DNA from 3 places in the Streptomyces sp. NPDC021562 genome. Region 2 is predicted to be linked to each of the others. Evidence: riboswitches for the same ligand, from Rfam matches in the RefSeq annotation. Region 2 holds a riboswitch; each other region holds the start of a gene.
What was found. A riboswitch is a leader RNA that binds a small molecule or an ion and turns the genes downstream of it on or off. The one in region 2 is predicted to bind cobalamin.

Region 1: linked by a shared signal. The riboswitch ahead of AB0G52_RS17000 (ABC transporter substrate-binding protein) and the one ahead of AB0G52_RS32220 (cobalamin biosynthesis protein) in region 2 are both predicted to bind cobalamin.
Region 3: linked by a shared signal. The riboswitch ahead of AB0G52_RS22825 (CbtB-domain containing protein) and the one ahead of AB0G52_RS32220 (cobalamin biosynthesis protein) in region 2 are both predicted to bind cobalamin.

What each region holds. Positions count from the first base shown of each region.
Region 1 covers NZ_JBFACN010000009.1:302,866-313,354, forward strand. Annotated here, with positions in the region: gene AB0G52_RS16945 (transcriptional regulator) at 1-340, opposite strand, end outside; partial or broken gene AB0G52_RS16950 (SDR family oxidoreductase) at 318-455, shown strand; gene arsM (arsenite methyltransferase) at 514-1,410, opposite strand; gene AB0G52_RS16960 (metalloregulator ArsR/SmtB family transcription factor) at 1,514-1,888, shown strand; gene AB0G52_RS16965 (aquaporin) at 1,885-2,619, shown strand; gene AB0G52_RS16970 (arsenate reductase ArsC) at 2,651-3,067, shown strand; gene AB0G52_RS16975 (helix-turn-helix domain-containing protein) at 3,224-3,886, opposite strand; gene AB0G52_RS16980 (alpha/beta hydrolase) at 4,028-5,017, shown strand; gene AB0G52_RS16985 (hypothetical protein) at 5,287-5,685, shown strand; gene AB0G52_RS16990 (MFS transporter) at 5,648-6,847, opposite strand; partial or broken gene AB0G52_RS16995 (short-chain fatty acyl-CoA regulator family protein) at 7,319-7,459, shown strand; cobalamin riboswitch at 7,474-7,651, shown strand; gene AB0G52_RS17000 (ABC transporter substrate-binding protein) at 7,705-8,739, shown strand; gene AB0G52_RS17005 (iron chelate uptake ABC transporter family permease subunit) at 8,792-9,748, shown strand; gene AB0G52_RS17010 (ABC transporter ATP-binding protein) at 9,745-10,489, shown strand, end outside.
Region 2 covers NZ_JBFACN010000026.1:54,525-65,013, reverse strand. Annotated here, with positions in the region: gene AB0G52_RS32265 (enoyl-CoA hydratase/isomerase family protein) at 1-34, opposite strand, end outside; gene AB0G52_RS32260 (helix-turn-helix domain-containing protein) at 163-381, opposite strand; gene AB0G52_RS32255 (ABC-F family ATP-binding cassette domain-containing protein) at 717-2,315, opposite strand; gene AB0G52_RS32250 (VOC family protein) at 2,550-2,963, shown strand; gene AB0G52_RS32245 (hypothetical protein) at 2,960-4,348, opposite strand; gene AB0G52_RS32240 (alpha/beta fold hydrolase) at 4,624-5,751, opposite strand; gene AB0G52_RS32235 (class II aldolase/adducin family protein) at 5,844-6,587, opposite strand; gene AB0G52_RS32230 (inorganic phosphate transporter) at 6,824-8,056, shown strand; gene AB0G52_RS32225 (hypothetical protein) at 8,078-8,305, shown strand; cobalamin riboswitch at 8,526-8,668, shown strand; gene AB0G52_RS32220 (cobalamin biosynthesis protein) at 8,768-9,727, shown strand; gene AB0G52_RS32215 (cobyric acid synthase) at 9,724-10,489, shown strand, end outside.
Region 3 covers NZ_JBFACN010000014.1:114,196-124,684, reverse strand. Annotated here, with positions in the region: gene efeB (iron uptake transporter deferrochelatase/peroxidase subunit) at 1-945, opposite strand, end outside; gene AB0G52_RS22835 (EfeM/EfeO family lipoprotein) at 942-2,138, opposite strand; gene AB0G52_RS22830 (enoyl-CoA hydratase/isomerase family protein) at 2,380-3,432, shown strand; cobalamin riboswitch at 3,501-3,641, shown strand; gene AB0G52_RS22825 (CbtB-domain containing protein) at 3,678-3,899, shown strand; gene AB0G52_RS22820 (CbtA family protein) at 3,922-4,677, shown strand; gene pgm (phosphoglucomutase (alpha-D-glucose-1,6-bisphosphate-dependent)) at 4,838-6,478, shown strand; gene AB0G52_RS22810 (BTAD domain-containing putative transcriptional regulator) at 6,802-10,122, opposite strand; gene AB0G52_RS22805 (hemerythrin domain-containing protein) at 10,343-10,489, shown strand, end outside.

The DNA of each region.
Region 1 (10,489 bases), on a different contig from region 2:
CCCAGTCGGCGTACAGGGTGCGCAGGGCCGGGTCCGTGAAGATCAGCCGCGGGTAGTTGCGGTGCTTCTCCGGGACCCGGGAGAAGTCGGTGACCAGCGCGGCCGCCAGCGCGTTCCAGGCCAGGACGTCCCCGCGCCGGCCCTGGACGATCGCCGGGGTCGCGGTGAGGTCGTCCAGCACCCGCTGCAACTGAGGCTGGACCTTCTGCCGGCCCCGCCCCCGGGTGCGGGCGATGGTCTTGCCGGCGAGCTGGAAGAGGTAACCGCGCTCGTCGTCGTCCAGGCGGAGCACCCGGGCGAGCACGTCCAGGACCGGCGCGGAGGCCGGCCAGCCGGTCAACCGGCTCGGCACCGCCGACGAGATCGCCCAGGCGGTCCTGTGGCTGTGCAGCCCCGGAGCCGGTTTCGTCGTCGGCGTCGCCCTGCCCGTGGACGGCGGCTACGTCGCCCGATGAGGTTCAGGTGTGGCGCCGTCGCTGAGGCGAGCACAGCGCCTTGCTGTGGGGTACGTCCTCAGTCATGGCAGCCGCACTCAGCGGTGCTCCTGGCCACGCCGGCGGTGACGGACGGGTCGGTCGCCTGCTCGGCCGGGGTGCAGCACGCAGTGACGCCGCAGCAGGAGTCGTCCGTCGTGGAGTCGTCCGGTCCGGTGACGCCGGTGTGAGGCTTGTTGGCGCGGACGATGGCGGAGTGCATGCCGTCGGCGACCTGGTGGGTCGGGGTGATCTCGACGTCCGTGAACCCGGCCGCTTCCAGCCCCGCGCGGTATTCGGCGAAGGACAGAGCGCCGGCGATGCAGCCGACGTAGTCGCCGCGCTCGGCCCGCTGTTCGGTGGTGAGGGCGTCGTCGGCGACGACGTCGGAGACGCCGATCCGGCCGCCGGGCCTGAGGACGCGGAAGGTCTCGGCGAAGACGGCGGGCTTGTCTACGGACAGGTTGATCACGCAGTTGGAGATCACGACGTCGATCGTGTTCGCGGGCAGCGGGACCGCCTCGATCGCGCCTTTGAGGAACTCGACGTTCGTCGCGCCGGCCTTCTCGGCGTTGGCGAGGGCCAGGGCGAGCATCTCCTCGGTCATGTCGAGCCCGTACGCCTTGCCGGTGGGGCCGACGCGGCGGGCGGACAGGAGGACGTCGATGCCGCCGCCCGAGCCGAGGTCGAGGACGCGTTCGCCCTCGCGGAGCTCGGCGACGGCGGTGGGGTTGCCGCAGCCGAGGGAGGCGGCGACGGCCTCGGCGGGCAGGGCGTCGCGCTCGTCGGCGGCGTAGCGGGTCGAGCCGAAGTTCTCGTCGACCTCGACCGGCTCGGGCCCGCAGCAGGCGGCGGTGCCCTCCGTGACCTTCACGGCCGCCGCGGCGTACCGCTGGCGGACGGTTTCACGCAGGTCGGTGCTGGTCTGCTCGCTCATGACTCACTCCCGGATGACGGGCTCACCACGGCCCGGAACGGCTTGTATTGACGTTTGTTGATGCAACCTTGCGCCTTGGATCGAAGAACGTCAACATAGACGCATGTCGAAACAAGAGCTTGAGGTGATCGGCCAGGACGCCGCCTGCTGCCCTGGCCTGTCCGCCGCACCCCTGGACGAGAACCAGGCCGCTGACCTGGCGAAGGTCTTCAAGGCCCTGGGCGACCCGGTCCGGCTGCGGCTGATGTCGATGATCGCCTCCCGCGGCCAGGGCGGAGAGGTCTGCGTGTGTGAGCTGACCCCGGCCTTCGACCTGTCCCAGCCGACGATCTCCCACCACCTCAAGCTCCTGCGCCAAGCCGGCCTGATCGACTGCGAGCGCCGCGGGACCTGGGTCTACTACTGGGTGCTGCCCGGCGTCCTGGACAAGCTCGCCGCGTTCCTGGCCACCACCCGGCCCGCCGGAGTCACCGCGTGAACGCCTCCCTCGGCCGCCGCGTCACCGCCGAGGCGATCGGCACCGGACTGCTGGTGACGGTGGTCGTCGGCTCCGGCATCCAGGCCACCGAGCTGTCGCACGACGTCGGCGTGCAACTGCTCGCCAACTCCCTCGCCACGGTCTTCGGCCTGGGCGTGCTCATCCTGCTGCTCGGGCCCGTGTCCGGCGCGCACTTCAACCCGGTGGTCACGCTCGCCGCCTGGTTCACCGGCCGTCGTGATCCGGACGGCCTGGCCCTGCGAGACGTCGCCGCGTACGTGCCCGCCCAGGTCACCGGCGCGATCGGCGGCGCGCTCCTGGCCGACGCGATGTTCGCCGAGCCCCTGGTCAAGTTCTCCACCCACGACCGGTCCGCCGGCCACTTGCTGCTGGCCGAGGTCGTCGCGACTTCCGGGCTGATCCTGCTGATCTTCGGCCTCAGCCGGATCGGCCGCGCCTCACTCGCCCCGGCCGCGGTGGCCGCCTACATCGGGGCCGCATACTGGTTCACCTCCTCCACCTCCTTCGCGAACCCGGCGGTGACCATCGGCCGGACGTTCACCGACACCTTCGCCGGCATCGCCCCTGCCTCCCTCGCCCCGTTCATCGCGGCCCAACTGCTCGGAGCCGGACTCGGGCTGGGGGCCGTCGCCGCGGTCTACGGCCGTCCCGCGCCCGTCCCGGACGAGGTCGTCGTCCCGCACGGCGAACCAGAACCCGCCGTCTCCTGACCGATCCGTCCTCCCGAGAAAGCCCCTGCTCATGAGCTCTTCCACGACGCCGCGTCCGTCGGTGCTGTTCGTCTGCGTCCACAACGCCGGCCGCTCCCAGATGGCCGCCGCATTCCTCACCCGCCTCGCGGGCGACCGCATCGAGGTCCGCTCCGCGGGCTCGGCTCCCGCGGACACCGTCAACCCGGCCGTCGTGGAGGCGATGAAGGAGGTCGGCGTCGACATCTCCGCCGAGACCCCGAAGATCCTCACGGTGGCGGCCGTCCAGGCGTCCGACGTCGTGATCACCATGGGGTGCGGCGACACCTGCCCCGTCTTCCCCGGCAAGCGATACCTCGACTGGCAGCTCGACGACCCGGCCGGGCAGGGCGTTGACGCCGTACGCCCCATCCGCGACGCCATCGAGACCCGCGTCCGGGTGCTGGTCTCGGAAGTGGCGCCCGACTGACGGCCGGGACACTCGCGCTGGTTCAGGGCCCTGATCAGCTGCCGGTCGGCTTCCCGCGCTCAGTGCGCCGGAGGCGGGCAGCAAGCTTTACCCGGCTGCTGACCGCCGGCAGGGGCCCGGGGACCCGTCAGCCGCCGTCGGAACGGCTTCCGGATCCTACGGCTGCGCTTCGCGGCCGGCCCGGGCGCGATCCGGTTGGCGGTTCCCGCGGCCGACTGCCGGAGAGGTGCGCAGCCGTAGGCGCTCGCCCTGGGGCCCGAACATGATCAGGTACTCAACAGGCCCGCCGGAGCCGGCGTTCACCACCCCGTGCGGGGTGCGGGTGTCGAACTCGGCAACGTCCCCGGCAGTCAGGACGAGGTCTTGGTCTCCGAGCGCGAGCCACAGCCGCCCGTACAGGACGCACAGCCACTCGTAGCCCTCGTGGGAGACCTGCCGCGGCCGCGCGGGCGGACCCTCGACAGCGGGCAGGACGTGCTTGTGGGCGTGCAGGCCGCCGACGTACCGGGTCAACGGCAGCACCGCCTTGTCATCCCCGAAGCTCAGCGGCGCCGAAGCGCGCGGCTCGGCGGCGGGGGCGGGCGCGGGGGCGGGCGCGGTGCCGGCCAGTTCGTCCAGGGAGACGCCGTACTCCTTCGACAGCCGGAGCAGCACCTCCAGGGTGGGCTTGCGCCGGCCGGTCTCGATCCGGGACAGCGTGCTGGTCGAGATGCCGGTCGCGCAGCTGACACCGGCGAGCGTCGCGCTGCGGTGCTCGCGCGCGGCCCGCAACCGGGCCCCCATCGCTGCCGGCGTGCCGCCCACGTCGTCGACTGCCACCTTTCCCGCTCCTTCTCGCCGTGCCGCTCCACCCCTCTGTCCTGCGAGTTTGCCAGGCGGGCAAGGCTGATGGCGTCGAGCGGGTGCCGCGCCGCATGATCGACGGGTAGCCGCGTCCGCCCGTGAACCGAGGAGAAGCCCATGCCGCCCGAGCCGACCGCCGAGCTCCGCCACCGCACCGTCGAGGCCCCGGCCGGGCGCCTGCACCTGGTCGAGCAGGGCACCGGCCCGCTGGTCCTGCTAGTCCACGGCTTCCCCGAGTCCTGGTACTCCTGGCGCCGCCAGCTCCCCGCTCTCGCCGCGGCGGGCTACCGGGCGGTGGCGATCGATGTGCGCGGCTACGGCCGTTCCTCCAAACCGGAGGCGACCGACGCCTACCGCATGCTCGACCTGGTGGAGGACAACGTTGCCGTCGTGCGTGCCCTCGGCGAGGAGGACGCGGTGGTCGTCGGCCACGACTGGGGCGCCGGCATCGCCTCCACCTCCGCCCTGCTCCACCCCGAGGTCTTCCGTGCCGTCGGCCTGCTGAGCGTCCCCTACGCGCCGCCCGGCGGCCCCCGCCCGACCGACGTCTTCGGCCAGATCGGCAGTCCCGACCAGGAGTTCTACGTCTCCTACTTTCAGCAGCCCGGCCGCGCCGAGGCGGAGATCGAGCCCGACGTCCGAGGCTGGCTCGCGGGCTTCTACGCGGCCCTGTCCGCCGACACCATGCCCGCCCCGGGCGAGCCCGACCCCCACTTCGTTGCCCGCGCCGGCGGCCGGCTGCGCGACCGCTTCCCCACAGGGGTCCTCCCGGCCTGGCTGGGCGAGGACGACCTCGACGTCTACGCGGGGGAGTTCGAGCGCACCGGCCTGACCGGCGCCCTCAACCGCTACCGCACCATGGACCGCGACTGGGAAGAACTCGCCCCGCACCGCGGAGCCCCGGTCAAGCAGCCGTCCCTGTTCATCGGCGGCGCCCTGGACGCCTCCACCACGTGGATGTCCGACGCCATCGACGCCTACCCCACCACCCTCCCCGGCCTGTCGGCCTCCCACATCCTGGACGCCTGCGGCCACTGGATCCAGCAGGAGCGCCCCGACGAGGTCAACCACCTGCTGACCGACTGGCTCGCCACCCTCCGGGGCTGAACCAGGCGGGACACCTGAGCTGCTTGGCGGTTCCTTAAGCGTCGCCACTGGTCCACTTTTCAGCCGTCGCCGACACGGCTCTGGGCGCCGGCCCGGCCACTGCGTCCGCTGGAACCCGCTGAGGACTCTTCTCCGACCGGCACTGAGTCCGGTTCCTTGCCGACGAGACGCCGGCGTCGCACGCTGCCTGAAGTCGGCGGCGCCGGTTCTCTGTCCGTAGGCGAAGGAGCGGGTATGTACTGGAGGCTTGCCGCATCGAGGGGGGGAACATGCCGAGCACGCCGGAACCAGGAGCGTCCGAGTCGGCGGACGAGGAGGAGCCCTGGCTGACGGGTCACCAGGTCGCCAAGGTCTGGCCGGTGCGGGCCCACTATCTACCGAACGTCGCTCACCGTGCGGATGTCCGCGTCCGCACGTTCGGCGGGGAGAGCCGGGGCACCTACGGGGCTGCGCCGACCTACCACAGATATCACCCGGGGGACGTCCGGCGGGCCGCAGTGGCCATCGCCGAAGGTCGCGTCGGCATCCCGTCGAAGTGGCGCACCGACACTCCGAAAGGTCGGCGGGCTGAGTACTGGGAAGGGTTCGCGTTCAGTCTCGCCTGCTCGGTCTGGCTGGCCGCTGGCCTCCTCATGGTGGGTCTGCTGATCTACGCACTGGTGTCCTGAGCTCTGAGCCGGAGGGCAGTGAATCCGAGTCGGTCGAGCGGGAGCGTTGGAGTGGGCTCGCAGGGCGCAGCCGACCGCCGAGTAGTACTGCGCAGGCCCCGACGGTCAGCAGCCCGCCGGTGAGGAAGACGCCTCGCACGTCGGCGAGCGACAGGACCAGTGCTCCGATTGCTGCGCCGGCCGCGATGCCGGCGTTGTAGGCGCCGGAGTTCGCCGCGAGGGCGACGTCCGTTCGGCCCGGCGCGCAGTGCAGCATCTCGTTCTGGGTGACCATGAACACCGGCCCGAGCGCTCCGCCCATCAGGACCAGGAACATCACCGCCGCCACCGGATGAGTGCCGACCGCGTACAAGCCGAGCATGCCCACCGCCTGTGTGACTACGGCCGTGGGCAGCACGGACCGCGGGAAGCGGTCCAGCAGTGCCCCGGTGATGCTCACCCCGGCCAGACAGGCGACACCGAAAACCACGAGCAGGACGCTGACCGCGTTCGGGAAGAACCCGCTCACGCCGCCCAGGAACTTCACGATGTACGTGTATCCGGTGAACGCCCCGGTGGCGGAGAGGGTCCCGGTCGTCAGCACTGTCCCGAACCGCCGGACGTCGGGACTGCTTGCGTAGGCGGCGGGTTCTTCTTCCGGACGCGAGGTCGGCAGCAGAACGGCGATCGTCACCAGGGAGACGCCCGCCAGAGCCGCCAGCATGGCGACGGGCACCTGCCAGTCGCTCTGTCGGCCCAGCCAGGTCCCGGCGGGAACACCGAGCACGAGGGCGAGAGAACCTGCGACGGACAGCGCACCGACGACACGCCCGCGGACCTCGGGCGGGAAAAGGCCCACCGCGACCGGCCCCATCACGGCCCAGAACAAGGCCTGGGCGAGCGCGGTCAGCAGCCGCGCCACGAGCAACAGCCAGTAGGAGGAGGCCAGGGCCGCGATCAGGCTGGACACGACAAGCACGGTCAGTAGCACTGTGAGCACATGGCGCCGCGGCATGGCGCGCGTGACGTGGACGAGCGGCAGAGAAGCGAGAGCCACCGTCACGCCGTAGCCGGTGACCAGGAGACCGACCGCTGACACTGACACCCGAAGGCTTCCGGAGATGAGCTCCAGCAGACCGATCGGCAGGTTCTCCGCTGTGTTGAAGGTGAAGGCGGCCAGCATCAGGGCCACAAGCACCGCCGACCTGTGCCGTGGCTCCGGTTGCCGCATGCCCCGATGGGCCGTTCCCGCCGTCGCCCGTCGCTCCTGTTCCGTGGCGCCTTCCATGGAGTTAGCTCACCGGCGCGCCGGCCCCGTCGCAACCGAATTCACCTGCCGCAGTGGCACTCAAAAGATCAAACATGGTTCCGGGACCGTTCGGCACGGGTTCGAGAGCGCGCTCCTGGATCACCGACCCTACGGAGTGTGCCGGTGGCCAGGACGCCGGGCTCGGACTGCCGGCGCAGGTGCTCGCCCGCCCTGAACGGCGCGCACCACGAGGTGCACGGCCTGCTGCTGCGGCGCAGCCTCAGGGCGATGGCGGGCCCGCTGCCATGCGCGGCCCGGAAGCTCCCGGGCCCACCGTGGGGATGTTGCAGGATGTTGCGGCCGTTCACGACACCGGCGACCAGGCGTTTGCCGGAGAACCCGCCGACCGCCGCCGGCACGGGCTGCCGGGTCTGCGTACGCCTCGACTGGCCCCAGCGGGGCGCACCACCGCTCGGGCAGTCCCTGCGCATCGACCAGGACACCAGCACCTTCGTGCCGTACCCCGTGACCGAGCGCACCATCTGACCGTACGGCGGACTTGATAGCCTCGTCGGGCCAGTCGAGCCACACCCGAGGCCAGGGAATCCGGTGCGAATCCGGAACTGACGCGCAGCGGTGAGGGGGACGGGCGGGGCACGCGAGCCACTGGGAGACCGGGAAGGCGCCCCGGCCGGACGAACCCGAGTCCGAAGACCTGCTGGCACCTCCTCGCCCCGGCGTGGGGGACACCTGTAGGCCAGGCTCCGCGTACGAGCCCCGACCCCAGAGGCATGCCCGTGCTCCGCACTCCTGCTCTCCTCCTCGCCTCCGTCCTGCTGCTCACCGCCTGCGGTTCCTCCGGCGCGGAGGACGTGAAGCCGGAGATGACCTCCGCCGCCGGCTACCCGGTGACCTTCGACAACTGCGGCCACAAGGTCATTGTGAAGTCCGCCCCGAAGCGGGCCGTCTCCCTCAACCAGGGCACCACCGAGATCCTGCTCTCCCTCGGTCTCGCCGACCGCATGGCCGGTACGGCGACCTGGACCGACCCGGTGCTGAAGGGCCTGGAGAAGGCCAACGCGTCCGTGCCCCGGCTCGCCGACAACAACCCTTCCTTCGAGAAGGTTTTGGACGCCGAACCCGACTTCGTCACCGCCTCGTTCGTCTCCACCCTCGGCAAGGGCGGCGTCGCCACCCGCGAGCAGTTCGAGAAGCTCGGCGTGCCCACCTACGTCTCCCCGTCCGACTGCTCGGTCGGCAAGGACAACGACAGCGGTGGCGACGGCTCGCGCAGCACCCCGCTCACCCTTGACGCCGTGTACGGGGAAATACGCGATCTGGCCCGCGCGTTCGGCGTCAAGGAGCGCGGCGAGAGGCTGGTCGCCGGCCTGAAGAAGCGGGTGAGCACGGCCACCGCCGGACTGCATGCCTCGGACGTCTCCCTCATGTACTGGTTCGCCAACTCCCAGTCGCCCTACCTCGCCGGCTGCTGCGGTGCCCCCGGTGCCATCACCCGCGCGGTCGACGCGAAGAACGCCTTCGCCGACACCCGCGACGAATGGCCGCAGATCGGCTGGGAGACCGTCGCCGACCGCGACCCCGACGTCATCGTGATCGGCGACCTGACCCGCAGGCAGCAGACCGCGGAAACCGCCGAGGCCAAGATCCGCTTCCTGGAGACCGACCCGGCCACCCGGAACCTGACCGCGGTGAAGAAGAAGCGGTACGTCCTGCTGAGCGGGCAGGCGATGAACCCGTCCATCCGCACGATCGAGGGGATCGAGAAGGTCGCAGCCGGCCTGCGTGACTTCGGGTTCGCCAAGTGAGCGTCGCGCCCTGCTCTTGACGGGCGGGGGACTGGTCACGCTGCTCGTGTCGATGGGCGTGGCCGTGACGATCGGCCCCGCCGACATCTCCACCGGCGATGTCTGGGCGTCCGTCGCGGCCCATATCGGCCTGGGCGAGAGCACGTTGGCTCCGCTGCGGGACGGCATCGTGTGGAACCTGCGGATGCCGCGCACGCTGCTCGCCGCCGTCTGCGGGGCCGGGCTCGCGGTGTGCGGAGCGGTCATGCAGTCGTTGCTGCGCAACCCGCTCGCCGACCCCTTCGTGCTAGGGGTCTCCTCCGGCGCCTCCACGGGGGCGGTCGCCGTGGTCGTTCTCGGAGTGGGCGGGGCAGTGGTGCCCCTGTGGGCGGGCGCCTTCCTCGGCGCGTTGCTCTCCTTCGCCCTGGTGCTGCTGCTCAGCCACACCCTCGGCGGCAGCACCGACCGGGTCGTGTTGTCCGGGGTGGCTGCCATGCAGCTGTTCTCGGCGCTGACCTCGTTCATCGTCCTGACCTCGGCGGACGCCGAGACCACCCGGGGTGTGCTGTTCTGGCTGCTCGGCTCGCTCACCGGTGCCGACTGGGGACAGGTGCTGCTGTGCACGGCCGTACTTGCGGTGGTCATGGCCGTCTGCCTCGGCTATGCCCGCACCCTGGACGCCTTCGCCTTCGGTGACGAGGCTGCCGCCGGACTCGGGGTCCGGGTCGCCCGCACTCGCCTGGTCCTGCTCTGCGCCACCGCGCTGCTCACCGCCGCCCTCGTCAGCTGCGTGGGCGCGATCGGCTTCGTCGGCCTGGTCCTGCCGCACGCCACCCGCGCCCTGACCGGCTCCGGGCACGCCCGCCTGCTGCCGGTCACCGCACTGACCGGCGCCGTCTTCCTGGTCTGGGTGGACACCCTCGCCCGTACCGTCCTCGACCCCCAGGAGGTCCCCGTGGGCGTGGTGACGTCCCTCATCGGCGTACCGGCGTTCGTCGCCGTCCTCTACCGCGGACGGGGAAGAGCATGAGCAGCCTGAACGCGGACCGCGTCGTACGGCGCATCGGCGACAAGGTCGTCGTCGACGGTGTCACCCTCACCCTGCGCCCCGGTGAGACGGTCGGCCTGCTCGGCCCCAACGGCTCGGGGAAGTCCACGCTGCTCAGGCTGCTGGCCGGGATCCTCGCGCCCACAGCCGGCGTCGTGACCCTGGACGGGCACCCGCTCACCGAGGTCGGCCGCCGCGCCACCGCCCGCCGCATCGCCACCGTCAGCCAGCACGCCGACACACAGACCGAACTGACCGTCCGGGACGTCGTCGCCCTCGGCCGCATCCCGCACCGCCGCGCGTGGACACCCCCCTTGACGGCCGACGAGCAAGCCATCACCGAAGCCCTCGCACGCACCGGACTGGCCGACCGCTCCGGACAGTCCTGGCACACCCTGTCCGGCGGCGAACGCCAGCGCACCCAGATCGCCCGGGCCCTCGCCCAGGAACCCCGCGAACTCATCCTTGACGAACCCACCAACCACCTGGACATCCAGCACCAACTCGACCTGCTGGAGCTGATCGCCGGACTGCCGGTGACCACGGTGATCGCCTTGCACGATCTCAACCTTGCCGCGATGTACTGTGACCGCCTGCTCGTCCTGCGCGACGGCCGTGCGGTCACAGAAGGCACTCCCGTCGAGGTGCTCACCCCCGGCCTCATCGAGCGGGTCTACGGCGTCCGCGCCGAGGTCACCCACGGTCCGGGCCACCCTGTGATCC
Region 2 (10,489 bases):
GAACAGGAGCGAGGTCCTGGTCGGGCGAAGCCATGGGGCGCCTCCGATGTGTGCGGTCATCACGCAGTGCCGAACGGCATGCTAAGTGACTGCACAGTAACCACCCGGTCGCTCAGGCGACCGACCGGGTGGCCACCATCGAAGCCGATGGGCCGCCCGGGGTCAGGACGCGGCTTTCTTGCCCCGCGTCGCCCCGCCACGCCCACGCAGCGTGACACCCGACTCGCTGAGCATCCGGTGGACGAAGCCATACGAGCGGCCGGTTTCCTCGGCCAGTGCCCGAATGCTCGCACCGGAGTCGTACTTCTTCTTCAGGTCTGCCGCGAGCTTGTCGCGCGCGGCGCCGGTCACCCGGCTGCCCTTCTTCAGAGTCTCGGCCACCCGTGCCTCCTCATGGGAAGTGCGCTCTGGTCCCCTCATGATCACCCCTCCGGCGCGCGATGGCCACCCATTCGGCAAGGTCCGTGAGACATCGTTGTGACGACAGGAGTGCATCCCCACATGCGGAGTCGACCATTCCGGTGAGGGCCGTCCGTGGAGTCGAACGGGTTCTTCCGCGAAGTGCCAGGTCAGGAACGGAAAGCGGCCGTTCCCTCGTCGACAGGGGGAACGGCCGCGACATCCGTGTAGGACACACCTCGATACGAGGAGATCTCACACAGATGATGGATCACCGATAGGCCGAATGATCCATAGCCGGTGGATCAGGCATTCGATCAGGCGAGGGCGACGAGATCCGCGTAGTCGGCGCCCCACAGGTCCTCGACACCGTCGGGCAGCAGGATGATCCGCTCGGGCTGCAGCGCCTCCACGGCGCCCTCGTCGTGGGTGACGAGCACGACCGCGCCCTTGTAGGTGCGCAGGGCGCCGAGGATCTCCTCGCGGCTCGCGGGGTCGAGGTTGTTCGTCGGCTCGTCCAGGAGCAGGACGTTCGCGGAGGAGACCACCAGCGTGGCGAGGGCGAGGCGGGTCTTCTCCCCGCCGGAGAGGACCCCGGCCGGCTTGTCCACGTCGTCCCCGGAGAACAGGAACGAACCCAGCACCTTGCGGACCTCCACGAGGTCCATGTCGGGGGCCGCCGAGCGCATGTTCTCCAGGACCGTGCGGGACGGGTCCAGGGTCTCGTGCTCCTGGGCGTAGTAGCCGAGCTTGAGCCCGTGGCCCTCGATCACCTCGCCGGTGTCGGGCTGCTCGACGCCGCCGAGCAGCCTCAGCAGGGTGGTCTTGCCGGCGCCGTTGAGCCCGAGGATGACCACCCTCGACCCCTTGTCGATGGCCAGGTCGACGTCGGTGAAGATCTCCAGCGAGCCGTACGACTTCGACAGGCCCTCGGCGGTCAGCGGGGTCTTGCCGCAGGGCGCGGGCTCCGGGAAGCGGAGCTTGGCGACCTTGTCGGAGACGCGGACGGCGTCCAGGCCGGCCAGCAGCTTGTCGGCGCGGCGGGCCATGTTCTGCGCGGCGACCGTCTTGGTGGCCTTGGCACGCATCTTGTCGGCCTGCGAGTGCAGCGCCGCGGCCTTCTTCTCGGCGTTGGCGCGCTCGCGCTTGCGGCGCTTCTCGTCGGCCTCGCGCTGCTGCTGGTAGAGCTTCCAGCCCATGTTGTAGACGTCGATCTGGGCGCGGTTGGCGTCCAGGTAGAAGACCTTGTTGACGACCGTCTCGACCAGGTCGACGTCGTGGGAGATCACGATGAAGCCGCCGCGGTAGGTCTTCAGGTAGTCGCGCAGCCAGACGATCGAGTCCGCGTCGAGGTGGTTCGTGGGCTCGTCGAGCAGCAGGGTGTCGGCGTCCGAGAACAGGATCCGGGCCAGCTCGATACGGCGGCGCTGGCCGCCGGAGAGGGTGTGCAGGGGCTGGCCGAGCACCCGGTCGGGCAGGTTGAGCGCGGCGGCGATGGTGGCGGCCTCGGCCTCGGCGGCGTACCCGCCCTTGGTGAGGAACTCCGTCTCCTGGCGCTCGTACTGCTTGAGCGCCTTCTCGCGGGTGGCGCCCTGGCCGTTGGCGATGCGCTGCTCGTTCTCGCGCATCTTGCGGATCAGCACGTCGAGGCCGCGCGCGGACAGGACACGGTCGCGGGCCAGGACGTCGAGGTCGCCGGTGCGGGGGTCCTGCGGGAGGTAGCCGACCTCGCCGGAGCGGGTGACGGTGCCCGCGGCGGGGATGCCCTCCCCGGCCAGGACCTTGGTGAGGGTGGTCTTGCCTGCGCCGTTGCGGCCGACCAGGCCGATGCGGTCGCCCTTGGCGACCCGGAAGGTGGCGTTCTCGATGAGGATGCGGGCACCGGCGCGCAGCTCGATACCGGAGGCGGAGATCACGGACAGACTCCAGGGCGTACGGATACTGACGGGTGGGCGGCTGAGGACGTTCCCGCCGTCTAATGCGCGAGGAGAATGGCCATGAGGCCAAGTCTAACGGGGCCGCGCAAGCGCTTTTTCTGTGCAGCGCGCGGCCGGGGCGTTGTCAGTGGCGGGTGCCACACTGTGGAGCAGGCCGGGACGACGGCTCGACGACGGCTCTTCGGGGGACCGGCACACGAGGGAGTGATCGGGATGGCGGGCACCACGGGCGGACGGCCGAGCATCTATCCGTCGCTGCTGTACACGGACGCGAAGGCGGCGATCAGGCAGCTGACGGAGGCCCTCGGGTTCACCGAGCTGTCGGTGTACGAGGGCGAGGACGGCATGGTGCTGCACGCCGAGCTGGTGCAGGGCAACGGCGCGGTCATGCTGGGCTCCAAGGGCCGCGGCGGCCGTTTCGACGCGGCGCTGGAGGGCGCGGGCCCGACCGGCGTGTACATCGTCGTGGACGACGTCGACGCACACCACCAGCGGGCCGTGGACCACGGCGCCGAGATCCTGATGCCCCCGACGGACCAGGACTACGGCTCGCGGGACTACATGGCCCGGGACATCGAGGGCAACGTCTGGAGCTTCGGCACGTACGCCCCGGAGACAGCGCCCTAGCCGCCGGTGTGCACCTGGAAGGCGGCTCGGCGGACGGCCTTGGCCAGCGCCGGATCCGGGTGCGCCGCGGCCAGGGCGACCAGCACCTGCACGGTGCGCGGGTGGCCGACGGCACGGACCTCGTCGAGCAGCGCGGGCACGGTGGGCTGCAGCGCCGACTCCAGGTGGCGGACGAGCAGCGGCGCCTCACCGTGGTCGGCGACCGCGGCGGCCGTGTCGACCCAGAGCCAGGTCGCCTCTTCACGGGTGAGCACCTCGTGGGCGTCCTCCGGGTCGATCCCGTCGTGCTCGGCCAGCCACAGCAGGGCGTACGGCCTGAGGGTCGGCTCGTCGACGACCGCGCGGACGTCCGGTTCGGCGGGGGCTCCGACGACCCGCAGCGCCTCGAAGGCGAGGCCGCGCAGCAGGGCGTCCTCGCCGCGGGCGGCGTCGATCAGCTCGGTGACGGCGGCGCCGACGGGGCGGGCGGCGAGCCAGGCGCGGTACTCGGCGCGGGCCGCGTTGGGGCGGAGCTGGGCGCAGCCGCGCAGCATCTCCTCGGCGGCGACCTCGATGTTCCCGGCGGGGCTCTGCGCGGCGACGCAGATCTGCTCCAGCTTGACCCAGACCGCCCAGCTGCCCAGCGGGGTGAGGGTGGCCTGGCCGTCGCCGTAGGTGAGGGCGCCCACGGAACCGAGGGCGGACAGGGACCAGTCGAGAAGGGGGGCGAGCTCGGCCTCCTCGGCGGGGGCGGGGTCCTCGGCCGGCGCGCGGTCCGCCGGTCCCGCGTCGACGGCGGGCACGGCGGCGACCGGACCGGCGGCCCCGGCGCCGGTCTCGGTGTCGTAGGTCACCTCGCAGCGCTCGGTGCGCAGTTCGGTGACCCGCTGCCGCAGCAGGTCGAGGAGCTGCTCGACCGGGACGGGCCCGGCGGACAGCTGGAGGAAGGAGAGCACCTGGGGCATGGCCGAGACGACCTCGGCGACGGCGGCCGGCTCGACGTCCGTGGGTTCGGGGTGGGCGAGCGACCAGGCGTCGAACAGAGCGACCCAGCCGCGCAGGACGGCGCTGTCGTCGCGGTCCCAGGCGCGCAGTCGCCAGCCGGGGCGCGCGCTGTCGCCGTGCACCTCGACCAGGCCGGCGAGCCGGGCGGTGTCCCAGTCGGCGCGGACCTGGGCGACGGTCAGGCCGAGGTCCTCGGCCGCGCGTTCGGCGGACGCGTCGGAGAGGGTGGCCTTGCCGTCGCCGGTCGCGCCGTCGCTCCCGGGTCCGAGGGCCGCGTCGGCCCAGTGGGCGACCCGGGCCGCTCCCGCCAGGCCCGAGCGCGCCATTCTGGCCAGCTCGGCGGGGGCCGGGGTGCCCTCGGGCGGGCGGGGTGCGGGGCGGCGCGCGGGCCGCTGGTTCATCGCTCGGGGGGCGGCGGCCAGGGGTCGCGTTCGGACGAGTCGAAGCCTTGAGTCGCGCGGGATACGGGACGTCACGGGTGCAGTCTTCCGGTTGACGGTCCGAAAACCCAAACGGAATGTCACGGCGGGCGACGGGGGTGGCCAACGCACGGGCCCCGAGGGGAGGCGAGGAGACATGTTCAGGCCAGTGGTACGGCCTTAAACGGAACCTCCGGCACCGACTGGAATCAGGGCCTCCGGCTCGGGGCGGGACGAGCAGGTGAAGGGGGGTGCCCTCACATCAGCGGGGTGAGGAAGCGGCGCAGCCGTTCCTCGTACTGCTTCGGGTCGGGGTTCCACATCGCGCCGTGCGGGGCGCCCGGGACGGTGTGCAGGGCGACCCGGTCGGGACGCCGCTCGGCGAGCCGCCGGGAGTACGTCCAGGGGGCGACGGTGTCGTCCGGTCCGTGCATGATCAGGGTGGGCACAGTGAGGTGTTCCGGGTCGAGGGGGTCCGCGATCCGGTCGGCGTGCAGGTTGGCGCGGCCCTGGGCGGCACGCACCGCGAGCGGCAGCAGGGGTTCGGGGGTGTGCCGGGCCTGGGCGAGGGCGCGCAGGGTGGCCTCCCAGCTGAGCACCGGGGAGTCGAGGACCAGACCGCAGACGCGCTCGCGCAGGGCGGAGTGGGCGGCGGCGCGCAGCGCCATGGCGGCGCCGGTGGACCAGCCGTACAGGACGACGCGGCCGGCGCCGTAGCGGACGGCGTAGCGGATCGCCGCGTCCAGGTCCCGCCACTCGCTCTCGCCGAGGTGGTTCAGGCCGTCCGGCGGGCGGGGGGCGCCGAGGTCGCCGCGGTAGGCGAGGGCGAGGACCGGCAGCCGGCGGCTGTTCAGGAACCGCATGACGTTCATGGGGTGTTCGCGGGTGGTGCCGAGGCCGTGCACCGCGATCACCCAGGTGTCCCGGTCGCCGGGTACGAACCAGGCGGGCAGCGGACCGAGTTCGCCGGGGATGTCGACGTCGGCGTGGTCCAGGCCGAGGGCGGTCTGCGGGTTGCCGACGTGGACGTTGGCGGTGAGCCAGACCTTGTCGCCGGTCTCCAGGGTGCCGTGGGTCACCCGTTCCAGCCGTCGTACGACCGTGTCGGCGGTGTTCGCGGCGGACTCCATGACGGCGCCGACGACCGCGTGCGAGCCGTCGCCGGCCAGGCCGTAGGTGCCGGGGCGCAGGGAGGCGAGGTCGCGGGTGAGGGTGATGCGGCCGGCCGCGGTGCCGTGCACGGTGAGCCGGGGTTCGGTGGGCAGGGGCCGGCCGGGCGGTGCCTTCAGCGCGGCGTCACTGGCGAGCCGCCCCGCGGCCACACCGGCCGCGCCGGCGGCGAGTACGGCACCGACGGCCGCGGCCGTGACTTTGACTGGGCGCACCTGTCCAGTGTCGGGGCGGACCGCGGTGTCGGCCAGCGGAGGACGGAGGAATCGACGAAGCCACTGCACCCGGATTCCCCCCAGGCCGGGGTTCACCCCTCCCGGCGGCCGTACCGTTTCAGTTTCTCCGCCGCCGAGGCCATCTGGTCCGGGGAGAGCAGGGTCGGGGTCAGGCCCGGGACCGCGGACGCCGTCAGCCAGAGGCGGCAGAGCCATTCGAGCTGGGCGGTGCGGTCGTAGGCCTGGGTGAGGGTGGTGCCGTAGGTGACCGTGCCGTGGTTCTGCAGGAGGCAGCCGGAGCGGCCGGCCAGGGCGCGGAGCATGTTCTCGGCCAGTTCGCCGGTGCCGTACGTCGCGTAGGGGGCGACCCGGACGGGGCCGCCGAGGGCCGCGGACATGTAGTGGATCGCCGGGAGTTCCGGGACGAGGGTCGAGACGGCCGTCGCGTGCACGGCGTGGGTGTGGACGACGGCGCCCGCGTCGGTGGTGCGGTAGACGGCGAGGTGCATCGGCAGTTCGCTGGTCGGCGGGAGGGTGCCGAGGACCTGCCGGCCGTCGAGGTCGACGCCGGTCACGTCGCCCGGGGTGAGCCGGTCGTACGGCACGCCCGACGGCGTGACCAGCACGGTGTCGCCGACGCGGACCGAGACGTTGCCGGAGGTGCCGACGACCAGTCCGTCGGTCACCGTGCGGCGGGCGGTGGCGACGAGGTCCCGCCAGGCGTCGGCCTCCGTCGCGAGCGCCTCGCGTCCCGAGGGCTCCGGGACACCGTGTGCGCCGTCGCGCTCGTCGCGCCCGTCCCGTTCGTCGCACTCGTCGCGCCGCTGCTCAGCCATGGCCCGATCCTGCCACCGGGCGGCCCGCCGGGTGACCAGAATCTCTTCGGCGGCCCGACAGGGCGGCCGCGGCCGGCCGACGGGGGCCGCCGGCCAAGCGGCGACTGGGCTCCGGGCCGTAAGCGGAATGCCGACCCCCCGTCATTGACACCCTCAAGCCCCTCTCAGTTCATCTGCCGTTCACCCAGGTTGCCTACGGTCCAACAGCCAACGACTTCGAAAGATTGCCTGGGTAAATGGAAAGCTTCTCGCTGATCCTCGCGATTGTGGTGGTAACCGCACTCGCGTTTGATTTCACGAACGGTTTCCACGACACCGCCAACGCGATGGCCACCACCATCTCGACCGGTGCGCTCAAGCCCAAGATCGCGGTGACCATGTCCGCCGCGCTCAACCTGGTGGGCGCCTTCCTCTCCGTGGAGGTCGCCAACACGATCTCCAAGGGGCTCGTCGACGAGAACGGCATCCGTCCCGAGGTCATCTTCGCCGCCCTGGTCGGCGCGATCCTCTGGAACCTGGTGACCTGGCTGGTGGGCCTGCCCTCCAGTTCCTCGCACGCCCTCATGGGCGGTCTGATCGGCGCCACCGTCGCCTCGGCCGGCTTCGGCGCGGTCCACGGCGACGTCCTCGTCACCAAGGTCCTGCTCCCGGCGGTCGCGGCCCCGGTGGTCGCGGGCCTCGCGGCACTGCTCTCCACCCGGCTGTCCTACACGCTCTCGAAGAACGCCGAGGACGAGGCCACCCGCAAGGGCTACCGCGCCGGCCAGATCGCCTCCGCCGGCCTGGTCTCGCTCGCCCACGGCACCAACGACGCCCAGAAGACGATGGGCATCATCACCCTCGCGCTCGTCGCGGGCGGTTCCATCGCCCCCGGCTCCAACCCTCCCACCTGGGTCATCCTCTCCGCCGGCCTCGCCATCGCGCTGGGCACCTACATCGGCGGCTGGCGGATCATCCGCACCATGGGCACGGGCCTGACGGACCTCCAGCCGCAGCAGGGCTTCGCCGCCCAGACCAGCGCGGCCACCGCCATCCTGGCCTCCTCCCACCTCGGCTTCTCCCTCTCCACCACGCACGTCGTCTCCGGTTCCGTGATGGGCGCGGGCCTGGGCCGCAAGGGCGGCACGGTCCGCTGGTCCACCGCGACCCGCATGGTCGTCGCCTGGGTGCTCACCCTCCCGGCCGCCGCGCTGGTCGGCGCGCTCGCCGAGTCCGTGACGGACCTCGGTGACGGGGGCACGGCCGCGGTCGCCGTCTTCCTGGTGGCCGCGAGCGCCGCGATCTGGAAGCTCTCCCGCCGCGAGGTCGTGGACAGCAGCAACGTCGTCGGCACCGAGGAGCCGGCCGGTGTGGTGACGGCGGCGATCGCCGCCGTCACCCCGCCGCCCGCGGGCACGGTGACCGAGGGCCTCACGGCCACCATCCCCTCCCCCGCCGCTCCCGCGACCGACCCGGCCGCCACCGTCTGACCCCGAGGAACACAACCCGACATGAACATCGACTGGGCAGCCATCGGCTCCGTCTTCGGCGTCAGCCTCGTGGCCACCGTGGGTCTGGTGACCCTCTTCACGCTCGGCATCAAGGGCCTCTCCGCCCGCGAACGGGCCACCGCGCAGGGCAACTCGGCGGCCCTGGCCGCGACCGCCGCCTGCCTCTGCTTCGCGGCCTGCACCGCGGCCGTGGCGTACGGCATCCACCTGATCGTGGCGAAGGCCTGAGCCGCGACCGCACCGATCCACACCGATCCACACCGATCCACACCGATCCACACCGATCCACACCGATCCACACCGATCACGACAGCGGCCCGACCCGGGGCCGCCAGGCTCCGCCCCGATCCGTTCGCGGCGGAGCCTTCGGCATGTCCCAGGAGTCCCGCCGGACCACCGGTGTGGGCCTTCCCACACACTCCCCTCGCAGGTCAACGGCAAGTTGACGGGTCTTCCGGGGGCGTGGTGGACTGCCGGAGCCATGTACGGCGGCAAGAGAGGAAGCCGGTGTGAGTCCGGCGCGGTCCCGCCACTGTCACCGGGGTAGCCATCCCCGGGAGCCAGGAACTCTCACCGCCGGTCTCGTCGAACCAGGGCGTGGACACCCTGAGTGAGGACATATCGCCATGCGCGGCTGCCGACCGAGGTGCAGTAACCGGCCCGTCCCCGACCCCGCGGCGGGCTGAGCCGATGGGTGCCGATCGCGTCTTCGCGTACGGCGCCGCCGCCGGCCTTCTCGGTGATCTGCTGCTCGGCGATCCGCGCCGGGGGCATCCGGTCGCCGCGTTCGGGCGGGCGGCCGGGGCCGTGGAGCGGGTGCTGTGGCGGGACCACCGCGGCTGGGGCGCGCTGCACACCGCCGTGTGCGCGGGCGGCGCCGTGACGCTGGGTGCCGTGGCCCAGCGGGTGGCACGGCCGTCCACCGCCGCGTCCGTCGCGCTCACCGCCGCCGCCACCTGGGCCGTCGTCGGCGGCACTTCCCTCTCCCGTGAGGCACGGGAGATCGGACGGGCCCTCGCGGCCGGGGACGTCGAGGCCGCCCGGGCCCGGCTGCCACATCTGTGCGGCCGGGATCCGCAGGCCCTGGACGCCGACGGGATCGCGCGGGCGGTCGTGGAGTCCGTCGCCGAGAACACCAGCGACGCGGTGGTCGGCGCGCTGGTGTGGGGGGCGTTGGGCGGAGTGCCGGGGCTGCTCGGGTTCCGGGCCGTCAACACCCTGGACGCGATGGTCGGTCACAAGTCGGCCCGCCACCTGCGCTACGGGTGGGCCTCGGCACGCCTGGACGACGTGGCCGGATGGCCGGGGGCGCGGCTCACCGCCGCACTCGCCGCCGTGGCCGGGAGTGACCCCAGAGGCGCGCTGCGGGCCTGGCGGGCCGACGCGGCGAAGCACCCCAGTCCCAACGCGGGGCCCGTGGAGGCGTCGTTCGCGGGGGCGTTGGGGCTGCGGCTCGGGGGGACGTTGTCGTACGGGGGGCGCATCGAGCACCGGCCGGTGCTGAACGGGGAGGGGCGGAGCGTGGAGACCGGGGACATCGAGCGGGCCGTGCGGCTGTCACGGCGCGTGGGGTGGCTGGCGCTGGGGGCGAGCGCGGCTGCGGCCCTGCTGCGGGGACGGGTCGCGCGGCGCGCGGGGGGTTCCTCGTGAACGGCGGCGGGCTGCTGGTGGCCGGAACCACCTCCGACGCCGGCAAGAGTGTCGTGACCGCCGGTGTCTGCCGGTGGCTCGTACGACAGGGCGTCAAGGTCGCGCCGTTCAAGGCGCAGAACATGTCCCTGAACTCCTTCGTCACCCGCGAGGGCGCCGAGATCGGGCGGGCGCAGGCCATGCAGGCGCAGGCCTGCCGGATCGAGCCGACCGCGCTGATGAACCCCGTGCTGCTCAAGCCCGGCGGTGAGCGGAGCAGTCAGGTGGTGCTGCTCGGGAAGCCGGTCGGTGAGCTGAGCGCGCGGGGGTATCACGGCGGGCGGCAGCAGAAGCTGCTCGGGACCGTGCTCGACTGTCTTGCCGAGTTGCGGGGCACGTATGACGCGGTGATCTGTGAGGGGGCGGGCAGTCCGGCGGAGATCAACCTGCGCCGGACCGACATCGTGAACATGGGGATCGCGCGCAACGCGCGGCTGCCCGTGCTGGTGGTCGGCGACATCGACCGCGGGGGTGTCTTCGCCTCCTTCTTCGGGACCGTCGCGCTGCTCTCGCCCGAGGACCAGGAACTCGTCGCGGGCTTCCTCGTCAACAAGTTCCGGGGCGACGTCTCCCTGCTGGAGCCCGGCCTCGACATGCTGCACGGGCTGACCGGGCGGCGGACGTACGGCGTCCTGCCGTTCCGGCACGGCCTCGGCATCGACGAGGAGGACGGGCTCCGGGTCTCCCTGCGGGGGACCGTCCGCGAGTCGAACACCGCCCCGC
Region 3 (10,489 bases), on a different contig from region 2:
CGGGATCACGTCCCCCTTGGGGTCGTCGGCGTACTTCGGGGTGTCGTGCTCGGCGTCGCCGTCCAGGGGCGCCCCCGACTCGCGGGAGCGGCCGAACATCCGCTCCTGCTCGCCGAGCGAGACCCGGTCCCAGAACTCCACCAGCATCCGGATCAGCCGCACCACCTGGTAGCTGCCGCCCGCCGTCCACTCCGGCTCGCCCGTGCCGCTGCCCACCCACACCAGCCGGTCCATCTCACGGGCACTGGTGGTCTCGGGGTTCGCGATGCCGTCCTTGAAGCCGAACAGGTTGCGCGGGGTGCCGGACGGCCGGGGCGGGCTGGAGAAGCCGTCCAGCCGCCAGCGGACCTGCATGCCACCGCGGGTGTGCCGGGCGATGTCGCGCAACGCGTGCAGCACCGTGTCGGTGTCGTCGGCGTGCAGTTGGAGGCTGAGGTCGCCGTGGCACCACTCGGGCCTGAGGTCGTCGTCCGGGAAGGCGGGCATCGTCGTCAGCCGACGCGGCCTCAGCCTGCCCAGGCCGAACCGGTCGTCGAAGAGCGAGGCGCCGACGCCGACGGTCACCGCCAGGGCTCCGGACGGAAGGCGGCCGCCCAGGACGCCCGAGTCGGCGGGCGGGGCGGTGATGCCGACCGGGTCCGGGGTGCCGCCCGACGTCAGGAAACGGGCCCGGTCGGTGAGCGTGCGCAGCAGGTCGGCGAGGTCGGCCCGGCCCTCGGCGGTGACGTCGAAGGACGTGAACACGGTCGTGCGCCGGGGCGGTGCGGTCACGGACTGCTGGTGGGGGCCGTGGAAGGGTGCGACGGCCGGGGCGGCGGAGGCGGCGGTGTCCGCGGCCGGGGCCGCGGCGCCCCCGGCCGCCAGCCCCGCTCCCGTGAGGGCCGCACCCCGCAGGAAACCGCGGCGGCCGAGTCCGCTCGGGCCCGTCCTCTCCTCGGTGCTCACACCGTCCTCCGGGGATCGCACAGGGTGGCCACCGGGGCCAGCCGCTCCACCAGGTCGCCGAGGACCGCGTCGACGTCCTCGCGCTGCCGGCGGCTGAGCCGGTCCAGCGGTGTCCAGGTGCCGTCGTGCCCGAAACCGTCGAGCGTCCGGCCGGCCCGGTCCAACGCGCCGCGCAGACCGGACAGACCCGCGTACCGGCCGGCCAGCACCGGACGCAGCCGGGCCAGCACCTGTTCGGTGCCGTCCAGGTTGGCGCGGGCGGTGGCGAGGTTGCTGCCGCTGCCGTAGTCGGTCCGGCCGGTCAGCTCGAACTGCACCGTGTTCTCCAGGATCTCGTGTGCCCGCAGTCCCAACTGGGCCGGGTCCATGCGGGTCCCCGCCCAGTCGTCGCGCAGCGCGGTGACCGCCTTCAGCAGGGCGGCCGCCGGGGCCCGCAGCCCGGTGGGAGACTCGCCGTGCCACAGGCCGTACTCGACGCGGTGGAAGCCGGTGAAGTCCTTGTCGTGCACCCCGCCGGGCAGCCCCGCGTCCGTTCCGTTGATCGCCCGGTCCGCGTCGCCGAAGGCGTCGTACGCGGCGCCCATCCGCTCGTACTGCAGGTGGGCGGGCAGCCAGGCGGTGCGGGCGGCGGCCAGGTCGCCGCGGTCCACCGCGTCCCGCAGACCCGTGGTCAGCCGGACGACCTCGGACAGGCCGGTGCCGACCCACTTCTGGTAGGCGAGCGCCGGCGGGATCAGGTCGTGCTCGGTCACCGGGGCCGCGGCCGGCCCGCTGCGGCCCCCGCCGATGCGCACGGTGGGGCCGGTGACGGCGTCGGCGTCGTCGGGCACGCACTTGAACGCGTACGCGCCCCTGCCCAGGCGCACGGTGAGTTCCCGGGTGGTGCCGGGGCCGATGCCCTCGACCTCGCCGTAGACGGCCTGGCTCCTCGGGTCCTCCAGGAGGACCTCGGCGGCACCGTCGGTCGGGTTGTGCAGGTCGAAGACCTGGACACCGGAGACCGGCGTGGTCCACCCGCGTCCGCAGCGGCTGGGGGACACCTCCACGGGGGTGTGCGGCAGCGCGGACGGGTCGGCGTGCGCCGGGCGTGAGCCGTGCGTGAGCGCCAGCACCCCGGCCGTCAGGCACGCGACGGTGACACCGACGACCGCCCAGGGACGCGACGACCTCCGCGTGAGGCCGGACAACACCATCCCGAGCTCCCGGGTTTCGTACCGTTCGTGATCGCCTCATGGTAGGCAGCCCTCTGTACTCGAACGGCCGTCCAGACAAACCCATGACCAAGAGTTCCCTGCCGGTTCACCCGGCATCCGGGAGGGCTTCTCGGACCCGGCGCGAGAGGATCGTTCGAGTGCGACGTCTCCGGCAGCTTGTGGAAGGAACCGACGAGAACATGCGTGTCGACATGGCCCGTGGCCTGACCGGGGTGTCCGGATGACCGGCGCCGAAGCACCCGTCCTGCTGCACGTCGAGGGACGGGCCGCACACATCACCCTGAACCGGCCGAAGGCCATCAACGCGCTGTCGCACCCGATGGTGGAGCGCATCTCCGAAGCCCTCACGGACTGGGAGCACGACCCCGCCGTCGAGACCGTCGTCATCACCGGGGCGGGGGAGCGCGGCCTGTGCGCGGGCGGCGACATCCGCGCCGTCCACGACGACGCCCGCGACGGCGACGGCACCGCCGCGGCCGCGTTCTGGCGCGACGAGTACCACCTCAACGCCCGGATCGCCCGCTACCCCAAGCCGTACGTCGCCGTCATGGACGGCATCGTCATGGGCGGCGGGGTGGGGATCTCCGCGCACGGCCGCGTCCGGATCGCCACCGAGCGTTCCCGGATCGCCATGCCGGAGACCGGCATCGGCTTCGTCCCCGACGTGGGCGGCACGTACCTGCTCAGCCGGGCCCCCGGCGAACTGGGCACCCATCTCGCCCTGACCGGGGCCGGGATCGGCGCCGCCGACGCCGTGCTGTGCGGACTCGCCGACCACCACCTGCCGTCCGGCACGCTCCAGGCGTTCGTCGCCGACCTCGCCGAACTGCCCGTCGCCGAGGCGGTCGCCCGCCGCCAACGGCCCGCGGCCGAAGGGGAACTGGCCGGTCACCGCACCTGGATCGACGCCTGCTACACCGCCGACACCGTCGAGGAGATCGTCCGCCGGCTGCTCGCACACGGTGACGCGGCGGCGAAGGAGACGGCGCACATCCTGCTCGGCAAGTCCCCGACGGCCCTGAAGGTCACCCTCCGCGCACTCCGCGGCGCCCGGCGACTGGACACCCTGGAGCAGGTGCTGGACCAGGAGTACCGCGTCTCCTGCGCCGCCCTGACCACCCCTGACCTGGTGGAGGGCATCCGCGCCCAGGTCGTCGACAAGGACCGCGCGCCGCGCTGGTCCCCCGCCACCCTCGACGAGGTCACCGAGGCCGACGTCGACCGTTTCTTCGCCCCGCTCGGCGCACGCGAACTGGGCCTGGCCCGCTCCTGAGAGGCCCCCGACGGGACCGGAGCGGGCGCGAGAGGAAGATCACGCCTGGTCACGCGGTCTTGGCCGGCCCTCCGACACGCGGTACGGTCTGTCCGGTATCGACGACAGCGAGACGGAAGCCGGTGGGAATCCGGCACGGTCGCGCCACTGTATGCAAGAGCCCCCGGGCCCTTGCGAGTCAGACCCGTGGCTGTCGTCCTGTGCACCACCGAGATGGGACGCGAACTCCCAGAGGAGGTTCTGCCATGGCGCAGACCGTCGCCCAGCCGACAGCCACCACCCCCGCCGTCCCCGCCAAGCTGCCGCTGTCCGCGATAGCTCCCTGGGCGGTCTTCTTCGGCATCCTGATGCTGGTCCTGCTCTACTTCGTCGGCGCCGAGCAGGGCGCCACCTCCGTGTTCAGCGGCACGGACGTCCACGAGTGGGTGCACGACGCCCGCCACCTGCTCGGCTTCCCCTGCCACTGACGCGAGGGACGCCGTCCAGCCCATGAACTCCGCAACGGTACGAAACCTCCTGGTGCGGGGCATGCTCGCCGGCCTCGCCGCCGGGCTGCTCGCCCTGGTGGCCGCCTACCTCCTCGGCGAGCCCTACGTCGACAAGGCGATCGGCTTCGAGGACGCCCACACGCACGAACACGAGATGGTCGTCGTCTCCCGCTCCCTCCAGTCCACCGCGGGCCTCGCCACCGGTGTCCTGGTGTACGGGGTCGCCTTCGGCGGCATCGCGGCCCTCGCCTACTGCTTCGCCCTCGGCCGCGTCGGCCGGTTCGGTCCCCGGGCGACCGCGCTGCTGCTGTCCGGCTGCGCGCTGCTCGCCGTGTACGTGGTGCCGTTCCTGAAGTACCCGGCCAACCCGCCGTCGGTGGGCGAAGCGGACACCATCGGCAAGCGCACCACGCTGTACTTCCTGATGATGCTGCTCAGCGTGTTGCTGGCGGTCGCCGCCACCCTCCTCGGCAAGCGGCTGCGGGCGAGCCTCGGCACCTGGTGGGCAACCGTGGTCGCGGTGACCGCTTTCGTCGTCGTGATCGGGCTCGCGTACCAGTTCCTGCCGGTGGTCAACGAGGTCCCCAAGGACTTCCCGGCCACCCTGCTGTGGCGGTTCCGGCTCTCGGCGCTCGCCATCCAGGTGGTGCTGTGGAGCGGATTCGGCCTGCTGTTCGGCGAGTTGGCCGAGCGGCAGCTCAACCCGAAACCGGCGAGGGCCGCGGCCGCCCGGCGTACCGTGCCCGCCGCGCACTGACCGACCCACGAGACGCGAGGGCCTCCGGAACCGTCCGGAGGCCCTCGCGCGTTCGGCCCACCGGTCGGCGGTGAAACGGCCCCCGCGCGCGCGTGCGTCACCGCTGACAAGGGAAGATGGGCGGTGAGTGATCGAGCAACGACAGCGGAGGAATGGACTCATGCCGCATGAGCGAGCGGGCCGGCCGGCGGCTCCGGAGGACCTCGTCGACGTGGCCCGGCTGGTCACGGCCTACTACGCGCTGCACCCCGACCCGTCCGACCCCGCCCAGCGGGTGGCGTTCGGCACCTCGGGACACCGCGGGTCGTCGCTGACGACCGCGTTCAACGAGGACCACATCGCGGCCACCAGCCAGGCCATCTGCGAGTACCGGAGCGGCCAGGGCACCGACGGGCCCCTCTTCCTGGGTGCCGACACCCACGCCCTGTCCGAACCCGCCAAGGTCACCGCCCTGGAGGTGTTCGCCGCCAACGGCGTGACCGTCCTGATCGACAGCGCCGACGGCTACACGCCCACCCCGGCCGTCTCGCACGCCATCCTCACCCACAACCGGGGCCGCACCACCGGTCTCGCGGACGGCGTCGTGGTCACCCCCTCGCACAACCCGCCCGCCGACGGCGGCTTCAAGTACAACCCGCCCAGCGGCGGCCCCGCCGCCTCCGACGCCACCTCCTGGATCCAGGACCGCGCCAACCAGATCATCGCGGGCGGCCTGAAGGACGTACGGCGCGTCCCCTACGCGCGTGCGCTCGCCGCGGACACCACCGGCCGGTACGACTTCATGGGCGTCTACGTCGACGACCTGCCGAGCGTCCTCGACCTCGACGCGGTCCGGGCCTCCGAGCTGCGCATCGGCGCCGACCCGCTCGGCGGGGCCTCCGTCGCCTACTGGGGCCGGATCGCCGAACGGCACGGTCTCGACCTCACCGTGGTCAACCCGTACACCGACCCCACCTGGCGGTTCATGACGCTGGACTGGGACGGCAAGATCCGGATGGACTGCTCGTCGCCGTACGCGATGGCCTCGCTGATCGAGAAGCGGGACCAGTACCGCGTCGCCACCGGCAACGACGCCGACGCGGACCGGCACGGCATCGTCACCCGTGACGCCGGTCTGATGAACCCCAACCACTACCTGGCCGTGGCCATCTCCTACCTCTACCGCCACCGTGGGCAGTGGGCGGCGGACGCCGGTGTCGGCAAGACGCTCGTCTCCTCCTCGATGATCGACCGGGTCGCCGCCGACCTCGGCCGCCGGCTCGTGGAAGTGCCCGTCGGATTCAAGTGGTTCGTCGACGGACTGGTCAGCGGTGCGATCGGGTTCGGCGGCGAGGAGTCGGCCGGCGCGTCCTTCCTGCGCCGGGACGGCTCGGTGTGGACGACCGACAAGGACGGCATCCTGCTCGCCCTGCTCGCCTCCGAGATCACGGCCGTCACCGACCGGACCCCGTCCGAGCACTACGCCGACCTGACCGCCCGTTTCGGTGAACCCGCCTACGCCCGCATCGACGCCCCCGCGAACCGTGAGGAGAAGGCGCTGCTCGCCAAGCTCTCCCCGGCCCAGGTCACCGCGCAGACCCTGGCGGGCGAGCCGGTCACCGCGGTGCTCACCGAGGCCCCGGGCAACGGGGCCGCGATCGGCGGCATCAAGGTGACCACGGAGAACGCCTGGTTCGCGGCCCGCCCCTCCGGCACCGAGGACGTGTACAAGATCTACGCCGAGTCCTTCCAGGGCCCCGAGCACCTGGCCCAGGTCCAGGAGGAGGCCAAGGCAGTGGTCGACGCAGCCCTCGGCACCTGACCCCACCCGCGCACCCGACGCCGCCCACGACGGCCGGGCGGGTTCGGCTGCGCGTGCGGGCGGACGTCGGTCACGGCGGCCGGGCGGGTTCGGCCGTGCGTGGGGGTGGGCCTCGGTGGCGGAGGGTGGGGCCAGTCCGGCCGCACGTTCGGCCGGGCGCCGACAACGGCGGCCGGGCGTCGGTCACGGCGGGCGGGAGATGGGGCCGCGCGTGCGGGTGGGCGGGTTCGCGGGCGGGTGGATGGGCGGGGTCGTCCCGGTGGGTCGGGACCCGGCGGCCCGTGGACTGCGGGCACGTGGTCGTCGTCGGTGTGTGGCGTCGGTCAGGTGGGGAACGTGCGGCGGCCGGCTCGGGACTCCGACAGGTGGGTCGCCGCGCGGCGGGCGCTTTCGGCGAGGTGGGCCGAACCCCAGGCGAGTGCGGTGCGTTCGGCCAGTGCGTAGGCCTCGGCCGCCGCCCGGTCCTCGCCCAGCAGCCGGTACAGGTCGGCGAGGGCGTGGGCGAGCGGCCGGCTCGCGTACGCCGCGCCCGCCGCCCCGGCGAGTTGGTCGCGCAGCGGGACCAGATGCCCGAGGAGGGCCGCCGCCGCACCGTGGTCCCGGTGCAGTACCGCGAGCTGCGCCCGGAAGTCGAGCTCCAGGCCGTGCAGATGGTCGCGCCGCGGCTCCGGATCGACCGGTACGGCCAGGGACTCGTCGAGCTTGCCCAGACGCGCCAGGACCAGCGCGTGCGCCACGGCGACCGGGTCACCCGCCGACTCGTACACGGCCCGCACCATCGGCTCGATCTCGGCCACCCGGTCCTGGGCGAGCCGCATGGTGATCAGGCCCAGTGTGCGCAGCCCGGCGGCATGGTGGGCGCCCACCCGCTGGAGCAGGGCGTCGGCCTCGGCGTAGTCGGCGTCGGCCGCCTCGAAACGCCCGTCGACGGCGGCCAGCATCGCACGGGTCGCCGCGCTGAGCCCCTGCGCCCACACCAGCCGGTAGCGGCGGGCCAGGGCCAGGCCCTCGGCGGTGTGCCGGTGCACGGCGGCGGGGTCGTTGGCGGCTCCGGCGGTCATCGCGTCGAGGTGCTCGCAGACCCAGCGGTAGGCGGGCAGGTCGTGGGCGCGGGCGAGGGCCCGCAGTTCGGCGGTGAGCGGCGGCCGTGTGGCGGCCCGCGTCTCGGGCGGCAGCAGCCGTGCCGAGGTCATCAACGCGGCGGCCAGCAGCCGGGGTTCGCCGTCCGCGCGGGCGAGCGCCAACTGGTCGTGGGCCGCCTGCGCGGCCCGGGCGGCGTCGTCGGCGGCGACCGCGTCGACCAGCACCTGAAGGACACGGGCGCGGGTCGGGCCGTCCGGTCCGGGCGCGGCCGCGAGCTGTTCGAGCCGGGCCACGGTCGTCCGGTCGTACGGGCCTTCGAGCCGGCTGCGCCAGGGCGCGGGCTCGGTCCAGGCGCCGTAGACGGCCGCGACCAGGTCCCCCCGGTCGGCCTGTTCGGCCAGTTCCACGGCGCGCTGCCGGGTGCGGCGGGCGGCGTCCGTGGCCCCGGTGCGCACCTGCGCGCCCAGCAGCCGTACCAGCAGCTCGATCAGCCGGTCGGGCGGGGTGTCGGGGCCGCTCGCCGCGGTGTGCGTGTCGATCGCCTGCTGGATCAGGGCGACGGCGACGTCATGGGCGTAACGCCGCTCGGCGGCCTCGGCGGCCCGCAGCGCGTAGTCGACGGCGAGCGGGGCGTCGGACGCGCTGCCCGAGCGGGCGAAGTGGTGGGCGAGTGCCGCGAGTTCCCCGGGGCGGTGGTGGCGCAGAAGCCGGGCGACGCGGGCGTGCAGCCGGGAGCGCCGGGCGCCGGACAGGTCGGCGTAGACGGTGTCGCGGACCAGGGCGTGCACGAACCGGACGTGCCCGGCACGGGGTTCGGTCAGCAGGTCGGCGGCGAGCGCGGCGTCGAGCCCTTCGAGCACCTCCTCCTCCTCCGCCGCCTCGGCGCAGTCGACCAGCAGGGCGACCTCGGCCTCCAGGCCCAGCACGGCGGTGAGCCGGACGACGGAACGGGCGGCGGGCGGCAGCAGGCCGAGCCGCCGGCGCAGCACGTCCCGTACCCCCTGCGGGACCTCGGAGACCGCCACCAGCGCCCCCTCGTCGGCCAGCAGGCGGGCGCTCTCCAGGACGTAGAACGGATTGCCGCCGGTACGTTCGGCCAGTGCCGCGACGGTCACCGGATCCACGGGCGCCCCGCAGACGGCGTCGACGAGGGTGGCGGTGTCCCGTGGCGGCAGCCCGCCGAGCGTGATCCGGTGCGGGGCGGCCGGGGCGAGCTGGGCGAGGGTCTTCAGCAGGTGTTCGCCGACCTCGGCGGGCCGGTACGCGGCGACGACGAGCAGCGGCACCCCGGTCACCGCGGCCGCCGCCTCGACCAGGGCGAGGGTCTCGGCGTCGGCGCGGTGCAGGTCCTCCAGCAGGACGGCGAGAGGGGCCTGCGCGGCAGCGGTACGCAGCCAGGCCGCGAAGGCGCGGTGCATACGGAACCGGCCGACGGTGGCCTCGTCACGGCCGGGCGCCCCGGGACGGCCGGTGGTGTCGTCGCGGTCGGTGGTCCCGTCGCGGTCGGCGTCGGGCGTTCCCTCCGGCTCCGGCAGCAGCACCGCCAGTTCACCGGGCCGGACCGGGGGCACCTCACGGGCGAGCGCCCCGAGCGCCTCCACCCAGGCCCAGGCCGGCGGTGCGCCCTCGTACTCGGGGCAGCGGCCGATCACCACCCGCCAGCCGGACTGCCGCAGCCGGTCCGCCGCCCGGTCGAGGAACGCGGACTTGCCCGCCCCGGCCTCGCCCGTCACCAGCACGATCCCGCCGCCCCGCCGCGCGGCCCGCGCGGCCGCCGCCACCGCGCCCAGTTCGTTCGCCCGGCCCACGAACAGGGCGCGCCCGGCGTGCGCGGGCACGGCGGTGACCGGTTCGGGCACCGCGGCGCGCAGCACATCGAGGCGCCCGTCGAGCACGGCCCGCTCCAGCTCCCGCAGGGCCGGTCCGGGGTCGCAGCCGAGTTCGTCACGCAGCACCGCGGTGGCGCGGCGCAGCGCGGTGAGCGCCTCGCCCTGCCGGTCGCAGGCCCAGTGCGCGAGGGCGAGCAGCCGCCAGCCCTCCTCGCGCAGCGGGCTGTTCAGAACCAGCGACTCGGCGTCGGCCGCGGCCTGGGCCGCACGGCCGGTACGCAGATCGGCGGCCACGGCCAGCTCACGGGCCTCGGCGAACAACCCGGTCAGCCGGGCCACCTCCGCGCCGGCCCACTCCTCGTCGGCGTGCTCGGCGAAGGCGGGACCCCGCCACCAGCCGAGCGCCTCGGCGAGCAGCCGCCGGGCCTCCTCGGCCGGCGCGGTGCGGGCCCGCCCGACCCAGCTCTCGAACCGCCAGGCGTCCACCGCGTCCCCGGCCAGCCGGAGCGCGTACCCGGGCGGGGCGGTGACCAGGACCGTGGCCGGGGCACGCGGCGGCCGGCCCGGTTCCAGGGACCGGCGCAGGTTGGACAGGTAGGCGTGCAACGACACGGTGGCCTTGGCCGGTGGCTCTCCCCGCCACAACGCGTCCGCCATCCGCTCGACCGGTACGACACCGCCCCGGGCCGCGATCAGCAGCGCCAGGACGGCGCGCTGCCGCGGAGCACCCAACTCGACCGGTCTCCCGTCGACTTCGGCACCCAGAGGGCCCAGGACTCGCAAACACAGCACGGCGCGGGAATCTACCCGAGCGGAGCGTCGATCCCGTCAACGGACGATAAACGCGGCACGTCCCGGACCGCCCGGCACCCGCCAAGCCGGCCGCCAAGCGTACGCCAAGAGGCAGGCGCCACGCTGGGCGGCCGACGCAGACATCTGATCGTTGGAGCAAGTGAGCGTGTCCCTCAACAGCAGCCACGACGCCCCGGCCACCACCGGGCGTCCCCATGTCCACGAAATGGTCGTGGTCCACCGGGTCTTCCGCCGGGAGTCGGCACTCCTGCCGCGCCTGGTGCGCACCGTGCCCGAAGGCGACACG